DNA from 3 places in the Novosphingobium sp. genome. Region 1 is predicted to be linked to each of the others. Evidence: predicted binding sites of a transcription regulator. Region 1 holds the regulator's gene; each other region holds the start of a gene.
What was found. The regulator LexA, encoded in region 1, represses DNA repair genes until DNA is damaged. The targets are predictions, from matches to a motif close to GTTCCNCNCTTGTTCT.
Positions count from the first base shown of each region.

Region 2: a site for LexA is predicted at 1,943-1,958, ahead of ABDW49_RS08435 (DUF6771 family protein). Genes of this name have one in related genera too.
Region 3: a site for LexA is predicted at 3,032-3,047, ahead of uvrA (excinuclease ABC subunit UvrA). Genes of this name have one in related genera too.

Region 1 is NZ_JBCNLP010000001.1:2,962,953-2,969,420, forward strand. Features, by position in the region: gene trpC (indole-3-glycerol phosphate synthase TrpC) at 1-242, shown strand, start outside; gene moaC (cyclic pyranopterin monophosphate synthase MoaC) at 245-727, shown strand; gene glp (gephyrin-like molybdotransferase Glp) at 727-1,926, shown strand; gene lexA (transcriptional repressor LexA) at 1,995-2,717, shown strand; gene ABDW49_RS13740 (ComEC/Rec2 family competence protein) at 2,889-4,823, opposite strand; gene gltX (glutamate--tRNA ligase) at 5,141-6,468, shown strand, end outside.
Region 2 is NZ_JBCNLP010000001.1:1,794,525-1,800,108, forward strand. Features, by position in the region: gene ABDW49_RS08420 (hypothetical protein) at 1-460, opposite strand, end outside; gene ABDW49_RS08425 (hypothetical protein) at 546-1,325, opposite strand; gene ABDW49_RS08430 (hypothetical protein) at 1,411-1,710, opposite strand; gene ABDW49_RS08435 (DUF6771 family protein) at 1,739-1,933, opposite strand; gene ABDW49_RS08440 (hypothetical protein) at 2,065-2,331, shown strand; gene ABDW49_RS08445 (hypothetical protein) at 2,328-2,579, shown strand; gene ABDW49_RS08450 (hypothetical protein) at 2,576-2,860, shown strand; gene ABDW49_RS08455 (DUF2312 domain-containing protein) at 2,935-3,174, shown strand; gene ABDW49_RS08460 (hypothetical protein) at 3,446-3,649, shown strand; gene ABDW49_RS08465 (AAA family ATPase) at 3,702-4,343, shown strand; gene ABDW49_RS08470 (ribbon-helix-helix domain-containing protein) at 4,340-4,678, shown strand; gene ABDW49_RS08475 (hypothetical protein) at 5,212-5,584, opposite strand, start outside.
Region 3 is NZ_JBCNLP010000001.1:1,198,077-1,203,660, forward strand. Features, by position in the region: gene mdh (malate dehydrogenase) at 1-442, opposite strand, end outside; gene ABDW49_RS05725 (hypothetical protein) at 1,047-1,355, opposite strand; gene ABDW49_RS05730 (cell wall hydrolase) at 1,573-2,763, opposite strand; gene uvrA (excinuclease ABC subunit UvrA) at 3,058-5,584, shown strand, end outside.

The sequences.
Region 1 (6,468 bases):
CGCGCCTGATCGGCGTGAACAACCGTGACCTCAAGCGCTTCAAGACCGACATCGCCACCACCGAGCGCCTCGCCCCGCTGGCGCCCGAAGGCACGCTGCTCGTGGCCGAGAGCGGCATCAACAGCCATGCCGATCTGGTCCGCCTCTCGGCCTGCAACGCCCGCACCTTCCTGGTCGGCGAGAGCCTGATGCGTCAGAGCGATGTCGAGGCCGCCACCCGCCAACTGCTGACCGGCGCCTGACCATGGCCGATCTCACCCATCTCGACGCTCAGGGCCATGCCCGCATGGTCGATGTGGGCGGCAAGGCGGAAACCAGACGCCTCGCCATCGCGGAAGGCCGCATCCTGATGGGCCCGGAAGCGCTGGAGGCGATCCGCGACGGCGCGATCCCCAAAGGCGATGTGCTGGCCGCCGCCCGCATCGCCGGGATCATGGCCGCCAAGAAGGTCGGCGATCTGATCCCGCTGTGCCATCCGCTGCCTTTGGATGCCGTCAGCGTGGACTTCGCCTTTGAAGATGACGCCTTGCGCTGCACCGCCAGCGCCAGCCTGACGGGCAAGACCGGCGTAGAGATGGAGGCGCTGACCGCCGTCTCGGTCGCCCTGCTGACGGTCTATGACATGGCCAAGGCCGTGGACAAGGCGATGGGAATCACCGGCATCCGCCTGATCGAGAAACACGGCGGCAAATCGGGCTCATGGTACGCGCCGGGCAGGCAGGCCTGATGCCGCCCCTCCCATTGGCCGAGGCGCAGCAAAAGCTGCTGGCCACCATCACGCCGCTGCCGATTGAAACCCTGCCCATCGAACAGGCTGCCGGGCGCTGGCTGGCGGAACCTCTGACGGCGCAGCGTACCCAGCCCGCCGCCGATCTCTCCGCGATGGACGGCTACGCTCTGCGTGCCGAGGATCTGCCCGGCCCATGGCGCGTGGCCGGCGAAAGCGCGGCGGGCCACCCATGGCCTCACCCCGTCCAGCCCGGTGAGGCAATCCGCATCGCCACCGGCGCCCTGATGCCCCAGAGCGCCGACGCCATGGTGCTTCAGGAAGATGTGACCCGCAATGGCGACCACCTGATCCTGACCGGCGATGCGCCCAATCCTCCCGGTCGCCATATCCGTCGCGCGGGGCTGGATTTCTCGCAGGGCGCGCCCTTGCTGCCCGCCGGAACCCGCCTCGGCCCGGCGCAGATCGCGCTGGCCATCTCGGGCGGTCATGGCAGCGTGGCCGTGCGCCGCCTGCCCCGCGTCACCATCATCGACAGCGGCGACGAGTTGGTGCCGCCCGGCGCGCGCGTGCTGCCGCATCAGATCCCCGCCAGCAATGGCGCGATGCTGGCCGCGATGGTCGGCGCTCTGGGCGCCGAGGTGACGCGCATCGGTCCTGTGCGAGACGATCTTTCCGCACTGGTCGCCGCTCTGGACGCCGCTGGCGAGGCCGATCTCATCGTCACCTCGGGCGGCGCTTCGGTGGGGGATCACGACCTGATCCGCCCGGCCCTGGAAGCATGGGGCGCGCAGCTCGCTTTCTGGCGCGTGGCGATGCGCCCAGGCAAACCCTTGATGCATGCGCAGCGCGGCGGGCTCCATGTGCTGGGCCTGCCGGGCAATCCGGTCTCGGGGCTGGTCTGCGGGCAGCTTTTCCTGCTGCCGATGCTGCGCGCGATGATGGGCGCGAGCGATGTTCTGCCCCGCAAGGTCAGCGCCCGGCTGACAGCCCCCGTGCCCGCAGGCGGCAAGCGGCAGGAGTTTCTGCGCGGGGCCTGGGATGGCGAAGAGGTCACCCCCAACCCCATGCGCGACAGCAGCGCTCTGGCGGCGATGGCGGCGAGCAATTGCCTGATCGACCGCCCGATCAATGCCGAAGCCGCCGAAACGGGCGCAATTGTGGGAATTTATCTGCTGGACACGCATTCCCTCGCTTGACGGCTGAAAAATTGTTGCATAAATGTTCCTTGTTCGTTCGAGAACGGAACGGCAGGAAGGACATCCGCATGCTCACCCGCAAGCAGCACGAATTGCTCCGCTTTATCCAGGTCCGGCTGGAGGAAGATGGCGTGTCCCCCTCTTTCGAGGAAATGAAGGAAGCGCTCGACCTCAAGTCGAAATCGGGCGTTCATCGGCTGATTTCCGCGCTGGAGGAACGTGGCTTTATCCGCCGCCTGCCCAACCGCGCCCGCGCGCTCGAAGTGCTGCGCCAGCCTGAGGATGTGACCGGTGGCCAGCGCGGCGTTGCTGCGGCTGCCCCGCGTGCCACCCCCGCCCCCGCTGCGCCGCTGGCCCGCCCCGCCGCACTGTCTCCGGCACCGGTGGCGGCGCCCCGCCCCGCCAATGACGTGATCGAGATCCCGCTGCACGGCCGTATCGCCGCCGGTGTGCCGATCGAGGCGCTGGAAGGGCAATCGACCTTGCCGGTGCCTGCTGCCCTGCTGGGCGCGGGCGACCATTATGCGCTTGAGGTGTCTGGCGATTCGATGGTCGAGGCCGGCATTTTCGACGGCGATCTGGCGCTGATCCGCCGCACCGAAATCGCCCGCGATGGCGAAATCGTGGTGGCGCTGGTGCGCGGCGAGGAAGCGACGCTGAAGTATCTGCGCCGCGATGGCGGGATGATCCGCCTCGATCCCGCCAATGCGACCTATCAGCCGCAATATTACCGCCCCGGCGAGGTGCAGGTGCAGGGCAAGCTGGCCGGACTGCTGCGCCGCTATCATTGATGGGCAGGGTTGGGAGAGGCTTTTCCAACCCTGGACATGGTTTGATCGGGGCTGGGAGGAGATCGGTTTTGATCTGGCCTCGGATCGGCTCTTGATGCGAACCGCGCTTCATCGGGAGCATGCTCCCATAAGGCGGAGCCCAACCTCAGACCACTCCTGCCAAACCCACGCTCAGGGGCTGTTCTCCTCCTCGCGCGGCAGACGATGCGGCGCGCGCCACCATGGATGGGCGCCCATCGATTGGGCCACGGTGGTCACGCTTAAATGCTCCAGATCCAGTGCCAGTCCGCCACTCCGCAGCAACGCGGCGCGATCGGCCTTGATCAATCTGGGGCGGCACGCGCCATAGAGCTTCTCCGGCGCGACAACGATATCGGCCTGAGCGCAGGCCTGCTCCCATGGCACGGGCTCCGCGTCTCCCTTGCCGCGCGCAATCAGCAGACGCCAGCGCCGCCCGCCCCGGTCGAGATCGAGAGCACAAAAGCCTTCCGAACAACGCGCGCCCTGCCATGTCGCCAGCGGCGTCACCGGGCCTGACAGCCCTGCGGACTCCAGCATCGCCTCGCCAGTGCGGCCACCTTGCCCATCGCGCAGGATCACCAGCGCGCGGCCCGCAATGCCGGTGATGCCGACGTTCCTGCCATCACCGGAGATCAGCACATCGGGCGGCTGCAGCCATGTCAGCGAGACAATCGCCACCAGCGCAGGCACCAGCCCCCACAGCCTCACCCGCCCATGCCACAGCGCCAGCCACAGCATGCCGCCGACAAACAGCCCATAGCGCCATGCGTCCATCGCGGGCATCACCGTCACCGAGGCGGGCCGCTCCGCCGTCCAGCGCGCGATGGCCAGCAGCAGGTCCAGCGATTGCCCGCAAACCCACCACGCAGGCGCCCCCGCCCCCACCAGATCCAGCGCCAGCCCCAAAGCAATCGCGGGCATCGACACAAAGGTGGTCAGCGGAATAGCCACCAGATTGGCCATCGAGCCATAGACCCCGGCACGGTGGAAATAGAACAGCGCCACCGGCATCAGCGCCAGATCAATCACCATGCCCGCCAGCAGGATCATCGCCAGATGGCGCGCCAAGCGCTGCCACCAGCCCTCCTCACGCGGGGCCAGAAAGGCGCGGACCGGCGCGCAATCATGCAGCACCACCAGCGCCAGCACCGAACCGAAGCTCATCTGGAAGCTGGGGCCGATCACCGCCTCGGGCCACAGCAGCATGGTGCAGATCGCCGCCACCGCCAGCAAGCGCACCGTGAAAGGCTGCCGCCCCAGCGCCAGCGCCGCCAGCACCAGCAAGGCCCCCAGCACCGACCGCACCGTGGGCACCTGAGCCCCCGTCAGCAGCGTGTAGAAAATCCCTGCCGCCCCGCCAAAAGCGCTGGCCAGCAGCGGCAGGCGCACCCTCAAGGCCAGCCACGGAAGCAGCGCCAGCAGCCGGATCGCCAGCACATAAACTCCGGCGATCACCGCGCTGACATGCAGCCCGCTCACCGACAGCAGGTGAGTCAGCCCCGAATCGCGCATCGCCTGCTCGTCGGAGGCCGGGATGCCGCCCCGGTCTCCGCTGGCAAAGGCGGCCGCGATGCCTCCCGCCGGTCCGGCCACGCGCGAACGCACGTGATCGGCCAGCGCATGGCGCATGCGGGCCAGCCATGAGTCGCCGGGCGCGGGCGATATCACTTTCACCGGACCGAGTACTGTCCCGGTGGCGGCCACACCATCGAACCATGCCGCGCGGGCCGCGTCATAGCCGCCGGGCAGCATGGGCGCGGCGGGCGGCATCAGCCTTGCTCGCAGTTGCACCACGGCGCCTTCGGTCAGCCCCGGCTGGTCGCGCCCTTCAGGCATGGAGAGTCGCGCCAGAATGGGCCGCCCGCTGCCCGGCTCGGCAAAGGCCAGTTCAAGGCGCAGGCGGTGCTCGGCGGGCTGGGCATAGCGGTCCATCACGCGGGCGGTGATGCGCGGGGTCATCGGCTGGACGATGGCAGGCGTACCGACCATGGCGGATTTCGCCCAGATCAGGCCGCACCCCGCCGCCACGGCCAGCCCCATGCTCATCAGGGCGGCACGCAGATGGCCCAGCGAAACCCCCTGCAACAGCGCCGCAAGCCCTGCCCCCCCCTATACCAAAGGCCAGCACACCATACCAAAGCCAGGCATTGGCAAGCACGAACCACAGGCCTATGCCTCCGCCCAACCCCACGGCCAGCCATGGAAGGCGGTCCGGTCCGGCCTCGTTCAGAAAGTGTTCAAGCCGCAAGGCAGTGCTGGACAAGATCGCGCCGCTGGTCCTATGGCCGTGTTGCAATGCAGCGCCCGCATCGCGCCATAAGCGCGGGGCGCCAGAACGTAGCCCGATGGTGATGCCCGAGCGGCTGGCCATAGGGGGGTAGAGTGACAGGAAGGATGAGTGAATGGCAAGTGTTGGCGTGAACGGTGATGGCTCGGCCACGGATGGCCAGATCATCGCGCGCCCTGTTGTCACCCGTTTCGCGCCCTCTCCCACCGGCTATCTGCATATCGGCGGGGCGCGCACGGCCCTTTTCAACTGGCTTTACGCGCGTGCCAATGGGGGAAAATACCTCTTGCGCATCGAGGATACCGACCGCGCCCGCTCGACCGAGCCCGCGATCGAGGCGATCTTCGATGGTCTGAACTGGCTGGGCCTGGGCGGCGATGAGGCCCCCGTCTTCCAGTTCGCGCGTTCCGATCGTCATGCGCAGGTTGCCGCGCGGCTGCTCGATTCGGGCCATGCCTATCGCTGCTATCTGACGCAGGAAGAGCTGGCCGCCCGCCGCGAGGCTGCCGCTGCCGAGAAGCGTCCTTTCCGCGTCGTCTCCGAATGGCGCGATGCCTCGCCGGACCAGTGGCCCGAGGGCAAGTCCTATGTGGTGCGTGTCAAGGCTCCCCGCGACGGCGAGGTGACCATCTCCGACCGCGTGCAGGGCGACGTCACCGTCGCCAATGCCGAGCTGGACGATTTCGTTATCCTGCGCTCGGACGGCACGCCGACCTATATGCTGGCCGTGGTGGTGGACGACCATGACATGGGCGTGACCCATGTGATCCGCGGCGACGACCACCTGAACAACGCCTTCCGCCAGTTGGTCATCATCCGCGCGATGCAGACAATCGAGGGCGGCTGGGAAGACCCGGTCTACGCCCATATCCCGCTGATCCACGGCTCGGACGGCGCCAAGCTGTCGAAGCGTCATGGTGCGCTGGGCGTGGACGCCTATCGCGACGAGATGGGTCTGCTGCCGGAAGCCGTGTTCAACTATCTGCTGCGTCTGGGCTGGGGCCATGGCGATGAGGAAATCATCAGCCGTGAGCAGGCCATCGCGTGGTTCGACATCGTCAACGTCAACAAGGGTGCCTCGCGCTTCGACATGAAGAAGCTGGAGAACCTCAACGGCCATTACATCCGTGAGGCTGACGACGCGCGCCTCGCCGCGCTGGTCGCCCCGAAGGTGACCGCCGAGACGGTGGACATGGATCTGCTCACCCGCGCCATGCCGGTGCTCAAGGTGCGCGCCAAGGATCTGAACGAGCTGGCGCAGGGCGCCGGTTTCCTCTTCGCCCAGCGCCCGCTGCCCCTCGACGCCAAGGCCGAAAGCCTGCTGACCGAGGATGCCCGCGCGCTGCTGGCCCAGATCCACACGGCTTTCGCGGACGAGGCCGAATGGGCCATCGAACCGCTGGAGGCCCGCCTGAAGGCGATGGCCGCCGACCTCACCCTGGG
Region 2 (5,584 bases), 1.2 Mb from region 1:
CTTGCCAGCCTGAGGCAAGCGCTCTGTAAAGAACTTGTAGTGCTTCAACCACGCGGGGCACGGCGTATTTATAGGATGGTACGTCATATCGCCTGCCGCGCGCCGTGATGGCATCCACGGAGCGGGCGAGATCCAGCAGCTTGACTTCTTCGCCCTTTGAAAAGGTGGCTTGATAGGCGAACTGCCCTGCCGGTCGGGCGTTTTTCTCCAGCCAATCGGCCACAGATGGGCTGGAGGGAATATTGATTATTCTTAGCGTGACGTTGTGTGCATCGTTGACGTCAAGAAACATCGAGCAGAACCAGCCATAGGGGCTACCATCGGAAGCAATATCGTTGGAAGTTCGAAGGTCCACAATAAACCGCTGGCCCCGGTCGATATTCTTGATGCGCTTGTCGGCAAATGTCTCATAGGCTTCGAGCAAAGCCTGTTTCAAAAGGTGAATTTCAGGCGTTTGCATCTGGCCGCTCCTTTTGTGTCGCCCTAGGGATTTCTGCCGGTACGGCAATATTGTTGTCGACCGAACAGAAGGCTATTGGGCGTATTTAAGAAATTTTGCTCGAGAAGTATGGAAGAGCTATATTCGTAAAAATGAAAGCGGCTGCTGCGATTCTAGTCTTTCCCTGATTATAGTTTCCATATTTGAATGTCACTGGCGGGAAAAAGTTGACATAAAAATAGCACGATGCCCATAGTACAGAGAGTAAACCTAGGTTTGTGGCGATCTTATATATTGAGGGGTCTGGACCAACTGGCTTCAGATAAGAAAAGACAAGCGCCGCCAGTATTAGGCAAGTTTGAATTAATCGGGCGACGATCGAGTGATGTAGTATGCTAAACTCGGGCGTAGATTTTGATACAATGTTATCAATGCTCTCGCAAATCACGGGAAGGTCTCGCATTTCGGCGTGCGCACTCAGTTCTGCCGTGGAAAGGAACGATGTTTTGATATTCAGTGAGATATGGAATTGCCCATAATCACCTGTCTCCACAAGGATTCTTGTTGGATTGCTTGACTCGTATTCAAGAACTTCCTTTAGTTCTTCGAGCGAGACTCCTCTTACGCTCTTGCCATTTTCCCAATTGGCATCAAATTTAACGGGAGAGTTCTTTCTGAATTTTTCTACGGCAAATTTTGTGTTTAGGTCTTTTATTTCATTTTTTTCTAAATTTGCTTCAAGTTGTCCCGCTTCAAGTTTGTATTCTTTTGAAAGAAATTTGGCGTACAGTCCCTTGAATTGTTCAAAACGTGAATTGACGTTGTGAAGAAATTCCTCATCCAGGAATATTGCGCTACGGTATTCTTTTTGCTGCTTGACCAACATAAACCCGCCAATCGAGACTCGTTCTGACTCTCTGGTAGCGATTTTTTTCGGTTGCCGCACCTGCATTAACGAAGTGGGGGTGGGGTTAACGCAATAGCCTCGCGTAGCGCTTCCAAGTCGGTTCATCAGGCAGCGGCAGCACGATCTCTGACCCATCCACGCGAGCGATTTCGATCCGCACCGGCCTGACCTTCCGACGCGCGCGTGACAGGCACATCAGGCACCAAAAGCGTTTTCGGACCTCGGGGAAGTGGTCATTCCAGCCCCGGCGTTCGTAATGCCACCATAGGCCCATAGAGTCGAAGGTGGCGCTATGGCCACACTGGCACACCGGCTTTATCGAATAGTGCAGCGCGGCGGCATCCAACAGATAGGTGGGCTTCATGGCCCGATCAGCATCCCACCGCATGGCGTCACAGCGCCAGCGTGTGCTGCCCCTCGTCCTGGCTGATCTGCTCCGGCGCCGACAGAGCGCGCGCGATGGCGTCGGCCAGTTCCCGCGCAGCATTTTCGCGAAGGTCCGGTTTGGGTGAGGTCAGGCCCACCCGCGCCCAACCGGGGGCGGACAGGAGGGCCTCAGCGATAAGGGGTGAGGTGAGTCGTTCCATCCCGCAAATGGAACATAAGACGAACATCCATTCAAGATTTTTTGCGACGGCCTGCTCTTTTCATTTGAGTATACTATGCAACTAGTATACTGCCATGCTTATGCGATGACGCAGAGAAACGAGGGGTTTCAATGATGTTGCAACAGGCGATCAATCCCACCGGCATTGTCGGTGCGGTGCAGAAATTCTTTGGCGTGATGCCGTTTGTTCCGCGCGGTGCCCTGCTTAGCCGGGAGGCGCGCGACTTCATGGTGGCCAACGAGGAAAGCCCCGTGGTCTATGCCAGCGGGCGCGAAGGCGGTGGCACCTATTTCCTGCTGGCCAACCTCAGGAGGTTTGAACTCTCCGCACGCGATGTCGAGATCATGCCCATGCCGATCTGGGGCGAGGCGGAATGAGCCCCCCGAAGTATCTCGTCTGGTCCAACGAGCATGCTGCTTGGTGGGGGCCTAACCATTGCGGCTATACCCGCTTCATCGCTAACGCTGGCCGATATGACCGTGCAGTCGCATTCCGCATTGCTGGTACGCGCGATGGTGGATGGCATATCCGCAAGGGCAACCCTGATGAGATCGCGATCCCTGAGCAGGACGCCATCGACCAGTATGCGAACATCACGCAGGCGCAGGAGGCAGGGGCGGCATGACCGGCCTGCTGGACCTGATGGGCGCGCCCCCGGCAGTCATTCTGCGCCGCCGCGATACGCAGCCCTTGTGGCGCAACGGGCAGGTGGTCATGGGCAGCGATACCGGGTTCGTGCCTCCGCTCGATGGTGATCTGCGCTGGCTCGCCCATGACAAGCCCCGCACATGGGGGCGCTGGTATCGGTGGGATGCCCGCGAAGGGGCATGGTGCTGCATCGATGAAAGCGACAGCACCGGCATCAATGCGCGGCACGATAGGCCGCCCGTTCAGGCGCTGTCCTGAAAGTATAAAAGTATACTAGCATACGTCCGTGCATGGTGCACGGGCGCCAATCTCCAACATCGAAAGGAATGACCATGGCCGACTTGGCTGGGGATGATCGTCTGCGCCTGCTGATCGAGCGTATCGAGCGCTTGGACGAAGAGAAGAAGGGCATTCAGGACGACATCAAGGACGTGTATCTTGAGGGCAAGGCCTCCGGCTATGACCCGAAGGCGATGCGTCAGGTTGTCCGTATCCGCAAGATGAAGCCCGATGACCGCAAGGAACAGGACGCCATTCTTGAGGTCTACCTCAACGCGCTGGGCATTTCGTGACGCTGGCACCGCGCAAAGGGGATCGGCTAACGCTGATCCCCCAGAGCCGATCTACCGTCCAGTTCGCTGATTTCGAGCGGCGCCAGAAGATTGAACTTGCCAGCTTCATGCTGCCCGTGCGCAGGGTCACCTTCAGGAATCCGACCAGCGGCGGCCAGTCATGATAGGGGAGGGTTGCGTAGAGCGCCTATCGCGCTGGTCGCTTCTCGATTTCCTGTCGATGGTCCACTCTTGCGCCGAAGGGTTGTCCCAAGAGGCTGGCGTAGGTGGTGTGGAGACGGCGGGCCACCTGATTTCGTATCTGGCTGACCATCCGGGGGATATCGAGCCGTTCATGCTTGGCGGCATCTTCGAATTGCCTATGCGGTGGATCGAAGGCGGGCGCCTGACCTATCATGCGAACAATGGTCAGATCATGCACCCCAGCGCGCTCTTGCGGTCGCGCAATCCGGGGACGGAAGTGCAAGAGCAGTAAGATAGCATGCAAGTATACTATCTTACTGCCATACAGTGAATGAGGTGTGACGATGAAGGTGATAGCGATCCTCTCGCAGAAGGGCGGGGTGGGCAAGACGACATTGACCACCTGCTTGGCTGTGGCCGCCGAGGCCGATGGCAAGAAAACCGCCATCCTCGATCTGGACCCGCAGGCCACGGCCAGCTTTTGGAGTGATGAGCGTGAGGCCGAAACGCCCGCTGTTTCCTCGCTTCAGGCGGTGCGCCTGAGCGCGGTCATCAACGCCGCCAAGAGTGCGGGCACCGATCTGGTGATTATCGACGGCGCGGCGGTGGCCCGCGACGTTGCCCAGATGGCGGCGCAGCATGCCGACCTTGTGCTGATCCCGACGCGCGCCGCAGTGTTCGACACCATGAGCATGGTGCACACGCTGGAGGTGGTGAAGCAACTCGGCAAGCCCGCCGCCGTGGTGCTGACGTTCGTCTCGCCGCGCGGTTATGAGCGGGCCGACGCTGAAGCGACCATTGCCGAACTCGGTACAGAGGTCTGCCCGGTGGTCATCGGTGATCGCAAGGCATTCTCCCGCGCGCAGTCCACGGGACTGGCCGCCCAAGAGTATGAGCCCAAGGGCAAGGCGGCGGCGGAAGTCGATGCGCTATACAAGTATACTAGCATACGGCTATACGGCGCGGCGAAGGAGCCGACTCGATGACAAAAAGGCCGGGCAATTCCCTGCAAGCAATCCTCAACCGCGCATCTGCCGAGGTTGTGCCGGTCGATGAGCAACAGGCCGCGCCGCCGCAGCGTGGCCGCCGGGCGGCATCGAGCGCAGCGGCAGTGACTGACCCGGCGCAGGTCACGGCGACCGGGCGCGCGGTGCAGCGGAACCGCGTGGGGATGAAACTGATCGGCGGCCACTTCCCGGCAGAGGTCAGCACACAACTGAAGATCCTTGCCGCCGAGGAAGGCACGACTGTGCAGCAACTGCTCGATGAGGCCATCGCTGACCTGTTGACGAAGAAGGCGGCGCGGAAGGTGGCGCGCTAAGCCCCTCACAGCCCCGTACAGGCGCGGCACCATACAGGGCCGCCCGACCTCACACACACACACTCAGAGCCCCTGACAGGGGCCGGGGCGCGATCCTCGGCCCCTTTTCTGCGCCTCGAAAGATTGCAAGAGTGTGAAATATTATTACGCGAGGGGATCGAGCATCAACCCGAGCATCGCCGTTGCCCCCACGCCTCGCCCTCGCTCTCTTTGGATTGATTTTATGCAGTCCTCCGGGCCGCTATACGCCCCGTACAGCGCCGAAACCGGCGTTTTTGGGGCAAACCTGCCCCCAAACGCTGCCTATGCGGATTTACGCACTAAAATGCACCACAAGGGAACTCGCCGCGCGCGCGACGGTTGAAAGAATGAGCCTCGATTTCCGCCTGTCCCCCTGGACAGCCAAGGAGCCGCGCAAGCGGCTCCGTTCGACGGTGCCTTTGGCGATCCTTCGGGGTGATTGGGGGCCTCTCAGCGGGCACTTTATCGTCCAACGCTCATGAAACAGCCTTAAGCTGTTTCATTCCTTTTATTTAAAGTTCTGTAAGTCCCAGATCAGGTGCATTGTTGTTACCCTGAAACCCAAAAAAAGGGATGCCCATACGCTCGCTGTAAGCCCGCTGGGCGTCGATATCGTCGGGGTGGCGTATCGTGGCCCACTGGTCGGTGGGAATGTCCCCAAACAGCGCCATTTCGCTCCTGACGAAGGCCGCGTCGGCTTCCAGATCCTCACGGCGGCGCTTCTGGGTCAGTCGGCCCGTTGCCGCCGCAAATCCCTTTAGCACCCGTTCGGCCAAGCGCTGACCCTTGTTGGGCACGGGCCCGGAACCCTTCCTATCGGGGTGGCATTCCAACTTGATGCCCATGCGCTTCAGGATCTGGCGCATATGGATCTGAAATTTGGTC
Region 3 (5,584 bases), 1.8 Mb from region 1:
GCACGCCGGCCATGCCGACAACCTTGTTGGCGGGCAGGCCCGAGAACTCGCGCAGAGCCCAGACCATGGCATCCAGCGGGTTGGTGATGCAGATCACGAAAGCGTCGGGGGCGTGGGTCTTGATGCCTTCGCCCACGGCCTTCATGACCTTCAGGTTGATCGACAGCAGGTCGTCGCGGCTCATGCCGGCCTTGCGGGGCACACCGGCGGTCACGATGATGACGTCGGCGCCGGCGATGTCGGCATAGTCGTTCGAGCCGGTGATCTTGGCGTCAAAGCCTTCGACCGGGCCGCACTGCGACAGATCGAGCGCCTTGCCCTGGGGGATGCCTTCGGTGATGTCGAAGAGGACGATGTCGCCCAGTTCCTTCTGCGCGGCCAGGTGAGCCAGCGTGCCACCGATGTTGCCGGCGCCGATGAGAGCGATCTTCTTGCGTGCCATGAACTTCCAGTCCTCTACGCTTCTGCGGGCTTCCGCCAGAACCTCGGGAGTGAGGCGATGACGGAGCTGGATCGATCCGGGCTTCCCACGCAGTCCCGCAAGCGCGCGGGGGCCCTTGGTTGGATTTGGAGGGTGCCCTATTCCTCTGCGCTGACCATTGCAAGGCACGAAACACATAGGCATGCAAAGAGTTTGTGCAAATAATTCGCAATATCTATAACTCGGGAAAAATGCACGTTTTCTTGAGGGAATGAACCTGTCTGGTACGTGAACCGGGGTGAGGCTGTGCGTTCGCTGCATGGCTTGATGCAGGAAACGCATCGATCGCCGCGCGCGGCCCAGCCATGCAGGCCGAGTCGCTTGCGACAAGGGGCCCGAGTCTGGCGACTGGGCCCCGTCGATGAGTGGTGGTGTGGTGGGCTCGCCCGCATCATGGGGCGAACCGCCTTAGAGTCTGTTTGGAAATCCGGCGTAAGCCGGATTTGCGGCACCAGCCCTCTCCCCCTCCCGGCCACCCACAGGATACTACCGATGGGTGGCCGGGAGGGGGAGAGGGCTGGTGCCGCGTTGAACATGCGCGAAAGCGCATGTTCCAAACGGGCTCTTAGCGCCGGCGGCGGCGGGGCGAACCGATCCCGTCGGCCATCCGGCGGTCGAGCTGGCGGCAGATGGCGCGCCAGTGATGCGATTGCTCATGGTCGCCGCGCTGCTGGGCGAGCAGGGTCAGGCGCAGCGCTTCGCCTGCGGCGTTGAGGCCATGGATGGCGAAATGGCGCAGGGTGCTGACCAGCAGGGCGTCCTCAAGGATCGGTGCTTCGACGTCATTGGCGGCGGCTGTCAGGGCAGGGGTGGTCAGCACGCGTCTGACGGCCTTGTATTCCCCACTTCCAGCAGCTGCGAAACGGATCGACATGGGGAGATGCTTCCTTGTTTTGACTGTTCGTGCGTTTTTGTTTTTCAGCGTTTTCATGGGGCGCCGGATGTTTCCACCCGGCCTGAAAACGCTCTGGCGACGCGAACAGCTCTAGCCCCCAAGGACCTAAACCTTTGTGTTGCGGCGTGGTTATCGAAATGTTGCGCCGTGTAAACTGCGCGCGGGCCGGGGTGAGGCGAGGCCTTATTGCGGCCAGTTACTGCGGAGAGGCGATCCACTGGCCGCTGTTGCGATAGTCATCGCGCACGCCCCCGCTGCCGGGAGCACCGCCCGGCAGGCCCGAGGCGCGATAGTTTTTATCGCCGCCGCGGCGGATGACGTCATCGGTGTAGGCCGGGGCCGGTTCGGCAGGCGTGCTGGCTGCCGCGAGCTGCACCTGCGCCGGGCTGCCGCCGGCCTGTTTCAGGCTGGCGTCATAGGCGCGCTCCACCGCCAGCGGATCGGCGGTGGCCAGCATATCGGCGCTCTGGCCATTGCGGGCGTGAGGGGCGGCCATCGGCTCGCCACCGGCATAGGCGAAGCGGAAGGCGGTGCCTTCGCCGGCAGGTCCGGGCAGGCGATAGAAGCGATGCGCGCCGATCTGGCCGATAAAGTTCATCGCCGCATCCCAATAAGGGTGGACGGCAAAGGTATGGTAATGTGTCGCGAGACCCACGGGCTGGAAGACGTAACCGGCCAGCGCCGCGCGCGCCACGGCCTGGGCGCGGTCCCAGAAATAGCGGTTGGGCAGGCGGGCAAGGGCGCCATCGCAGGTGAAGGTGAACTGGCAGCCGGTGCTCTTCTCCGAGCCCTGGAAGACCACGCCGCAGACCGTCTTGGGAAAGCTGGGATGCGCTACGCGGTTGAGCACCACCTGAGCCACAGCGCGCTGGCCGTCATCGGGCTCGCTGGCGGCTTCGTAATAGATGGCGCTGGTCAGGCATTGCAGGGCGCGGTCGTGATCCTGCCCTGCCGCCGCCGCGATCAGCGCGCGGGCCGAACCGGCGGGGCCGGTGAGGGTGGCCGGGGGCTCACCTTCATTGTGGGCATCGGGCGTCAGCGTCTGCGCGCCGTCGCCGGGCAGTTGGTCCCACGCGGCCAGATAATACCAGGCCGAGCCGGGGAAGCTTTCGCCGGGGCGCTCGAAGGGCATGGGGGTGATCTGCTGGGCGCTGTCATCGCCGGTCAGGGCGGCGAAGGTGTTGCTGTGCTGCTGGGCCTGCACCTGCCAGCTTGCGGCCACCACCACGGCGGCGATCGACAAAGCGGCGGCGCGCAGTCCCACGGCGTGATGCATATGCTGGCGGCGGGCGCGGGCGATGGTCAGCGGCTTGCGGCGCGAGAAGCGGGCATGGAAATCCGCCGCGCGCGGCAGATCTGCCAGCGAGCGGGTCGGGATGTCAGCCATGGCATTCTGGCGCGGTTGCATCCGCAGGACCTTTGCAGAAATTGGACAGCCTGTCGCTAGACGGTTCAACCATCCGTCGCATCTGTCGATTTGCCACCGTTCCAAAGCGGCACGGACAGGGGCCTTAACTGTTAATCGCTTAACGCTGGCCCGACTTGCATGGTTAAGATGGGCTTGTCGTCACAGGATCTCGTTACCACATTATGCGGGACGCGCGTGGCCCAGTGCCCTTTGCCCTTTCGGGTAAGCGCTTCGCACTTGCCACAATCGAACAAATCTGGAACACGGGCCTTCATGAGTCTCTCCCATATTACCGTGCGCGGCGCGCGTGAGCACAATCTCAAGGGCGTGGACATCACGCTGCCGCGAGACAGTCTGATCGTCATCACCGGGCTTTCGGGCTCGGGGAAATCGTCGCTGGCGTTTGACACGATCTATGCCGAGGGGCAGCGGCGCTATGTCGAGAGCCTGTCGGCCTATGCGCGCCAGTTTCTGGAAATGATGCAGAAGCCCGATGTCGAGCATATCGACGGGCTGTCGCCCGCGATCTCCATCGAGCAGAAGACCACCAGCCGCAATCCGCGCTCCACCGTGGCGACGGTGACCGAGATTTACGATTACATGCGTCTGCTGTGGGCGCGGGTGGGGGTGCCCTATTCGCCCGCCACGGGTCTGCCGATTGCGGCGCAGACGGTCAGCCAGATGGTGGACCGAGTGATGGCCTTGCCCGAGGGCACGCGCGCCTATCTGCTGGCCCCGGCCGTGCGCGGCCGCAAGGGCGAATATCGCAAGGAAATCGCCGAGTGGCAGAAGGCGGGCTACACCCGTCTGCGCATCGATGGCGAGATGTATGCGATTGAGGACGCGCCCGCGCTCGACAAGAAGTACAAGCATGACATCGAGGTGGTGGTCGACCGCGTGGCGGTGAAGGATGGCATCCAGAGCCGTCTGGCCGACAGTTTCGAGCAGGCTTTGAAGCTGGCCGACGGGCTGGCCTATATCGATCTGGCCGATGGCGTGGTGCCGGGGCGTGAGGGCGAGGCCAAGTCGAAGAATTTGAAGGGCGCGGGCGTGCCGCTGAACCGCATCGTGTTCAGCGAGAAGTTTGCCTGCCCTGTCAGTGGCTTCACGATTGAATCGATCGAGCCGCGTCTGTTTTCGTTCAACGCGCCTCAGGGTGCCTGCCCGGCTTGCGACGGTCTGGGCGAGAAGCTGCTGTTCGATCCGCAACTGGTGGTGCCCAATGAGGGGCTGTCGATCAAGGCGGGGGCGGTGGTGCCCTGGGCCAAGTCGAACCCGCCATCACCTTATTATATGCAGGTGCTGGCCTCGCTGGCCAAGCATTACGGTTTTGCGCTGGAAACCCAGTGGCATGATCTGCCCGCCGAGGCGAAGATCGTGATCCTCTATGGCACGGGCAAGACGCCGGTGCCGCTGACCTTTATGGACGGCAAGAAGCTCTACACCGTGACCAAGCCCTTCGAGGGCGTGATCGGCAACCTCAACCGCCGCATGCTTCAGACCGAAAGCGCCTTTATGCGCGAGGAACTGAGCAAATATCAGACCGCCCAGCCTTGCGAGGTCTGCGAGGGCAAGCGCCTGAAGCCTGAAGCTCTGGCCGTGAAGGTGGCGGGCAGCGACATCGCCGATGGCGTGCGCTTGAGTGTGCAGGACGCGCTGGCGTGGTTCTCCACGCTGGAGGAGAAGCTGACCGATCAGCAGAAGCAGATCGCCAAGGCCATTCTGAAGGAAATCAACGAAAGGCTTGGTTTTCTGAACAATGTGGGGCTGGATTACCTCAATCTGGACCGTACCAGTGGCACTCTGTCGGGCGGTGAATCGCAGCGGATCCGTCTGGCCAGCCAGATCGGCAGCGGGCTGTCGGGCGTGCTTTACGTGCTGGATGAGCCGAGCATCGGCCTGCATCAGCGCGACAATGATATGCTGCTGGCGACGCTCAAGCGGCTGCGCGATCTGGGCAATACGGTGATCGTGGTCGAGCATGATGAGGATGCGATTCGCGCCGCCGATCATGTCGTCGATCTGGGGCCGGGCGCGGGCGTGCATGGCGGCGAGGTGGTCGCCGAGGGTACGTTGGCCGATATTCTGGCGAACCCAAACAGCCTGACCGGGCAATATCTGACCGGCGCGCGCAAGATCGAGGTGCCTGCCGAGCGCCGCAAGGGCAATGGCAAGAGCATCACGGTCGAGAATGCGCGGGCCAACAATCTGAAGGGCGTGACGGCGAAGTTCCCGCTGGGGACCTTCTGCTGTGTGACCGGCGTGTCGGGTTCGGGCAAGTCGACGCTGACGCTGGATACGCTGCAGGCGGGGGCTTCGCGCACGCTCAATGGTGCGCGGGTGATCGCTGGGGCGCATGACAAGATCGTGGGCCTGGAAAACTGCGACAAGGTGATCGAGATTGATCAGTCGCCGATCGGGCGCACGCCGCGGTCCAATCCGGCGACCTACACCGGCGCCTTCACGCTGATCCGTGACTGGTTTGCGGGTCTGCCTGAGGCTCAGGCGCGGGGCTATAAGGCCGGGCGCTTCAGCTTCAACGTCAAGGGCGGGCGGTGTGAGGCTTGTCAGGGCGACGGGTTGATCAAGATCGAGATGCACTTCCTGCCCGACGTTTACGTCACCTGCGAGGAGTGCAACGGCAAGCGCTACAACCGCGAGACGCTGGAGGTGAAGTTCAAGGGCCATTCCATCGCCGATGTGCTGGATATGACTATCGAGGACGCCGAAAGCTTCTTCGCCAATGTGCCGCCGATCCGTGAGCGTATGCATATGCTCAACGAAGTCGGGCTGGGCTATG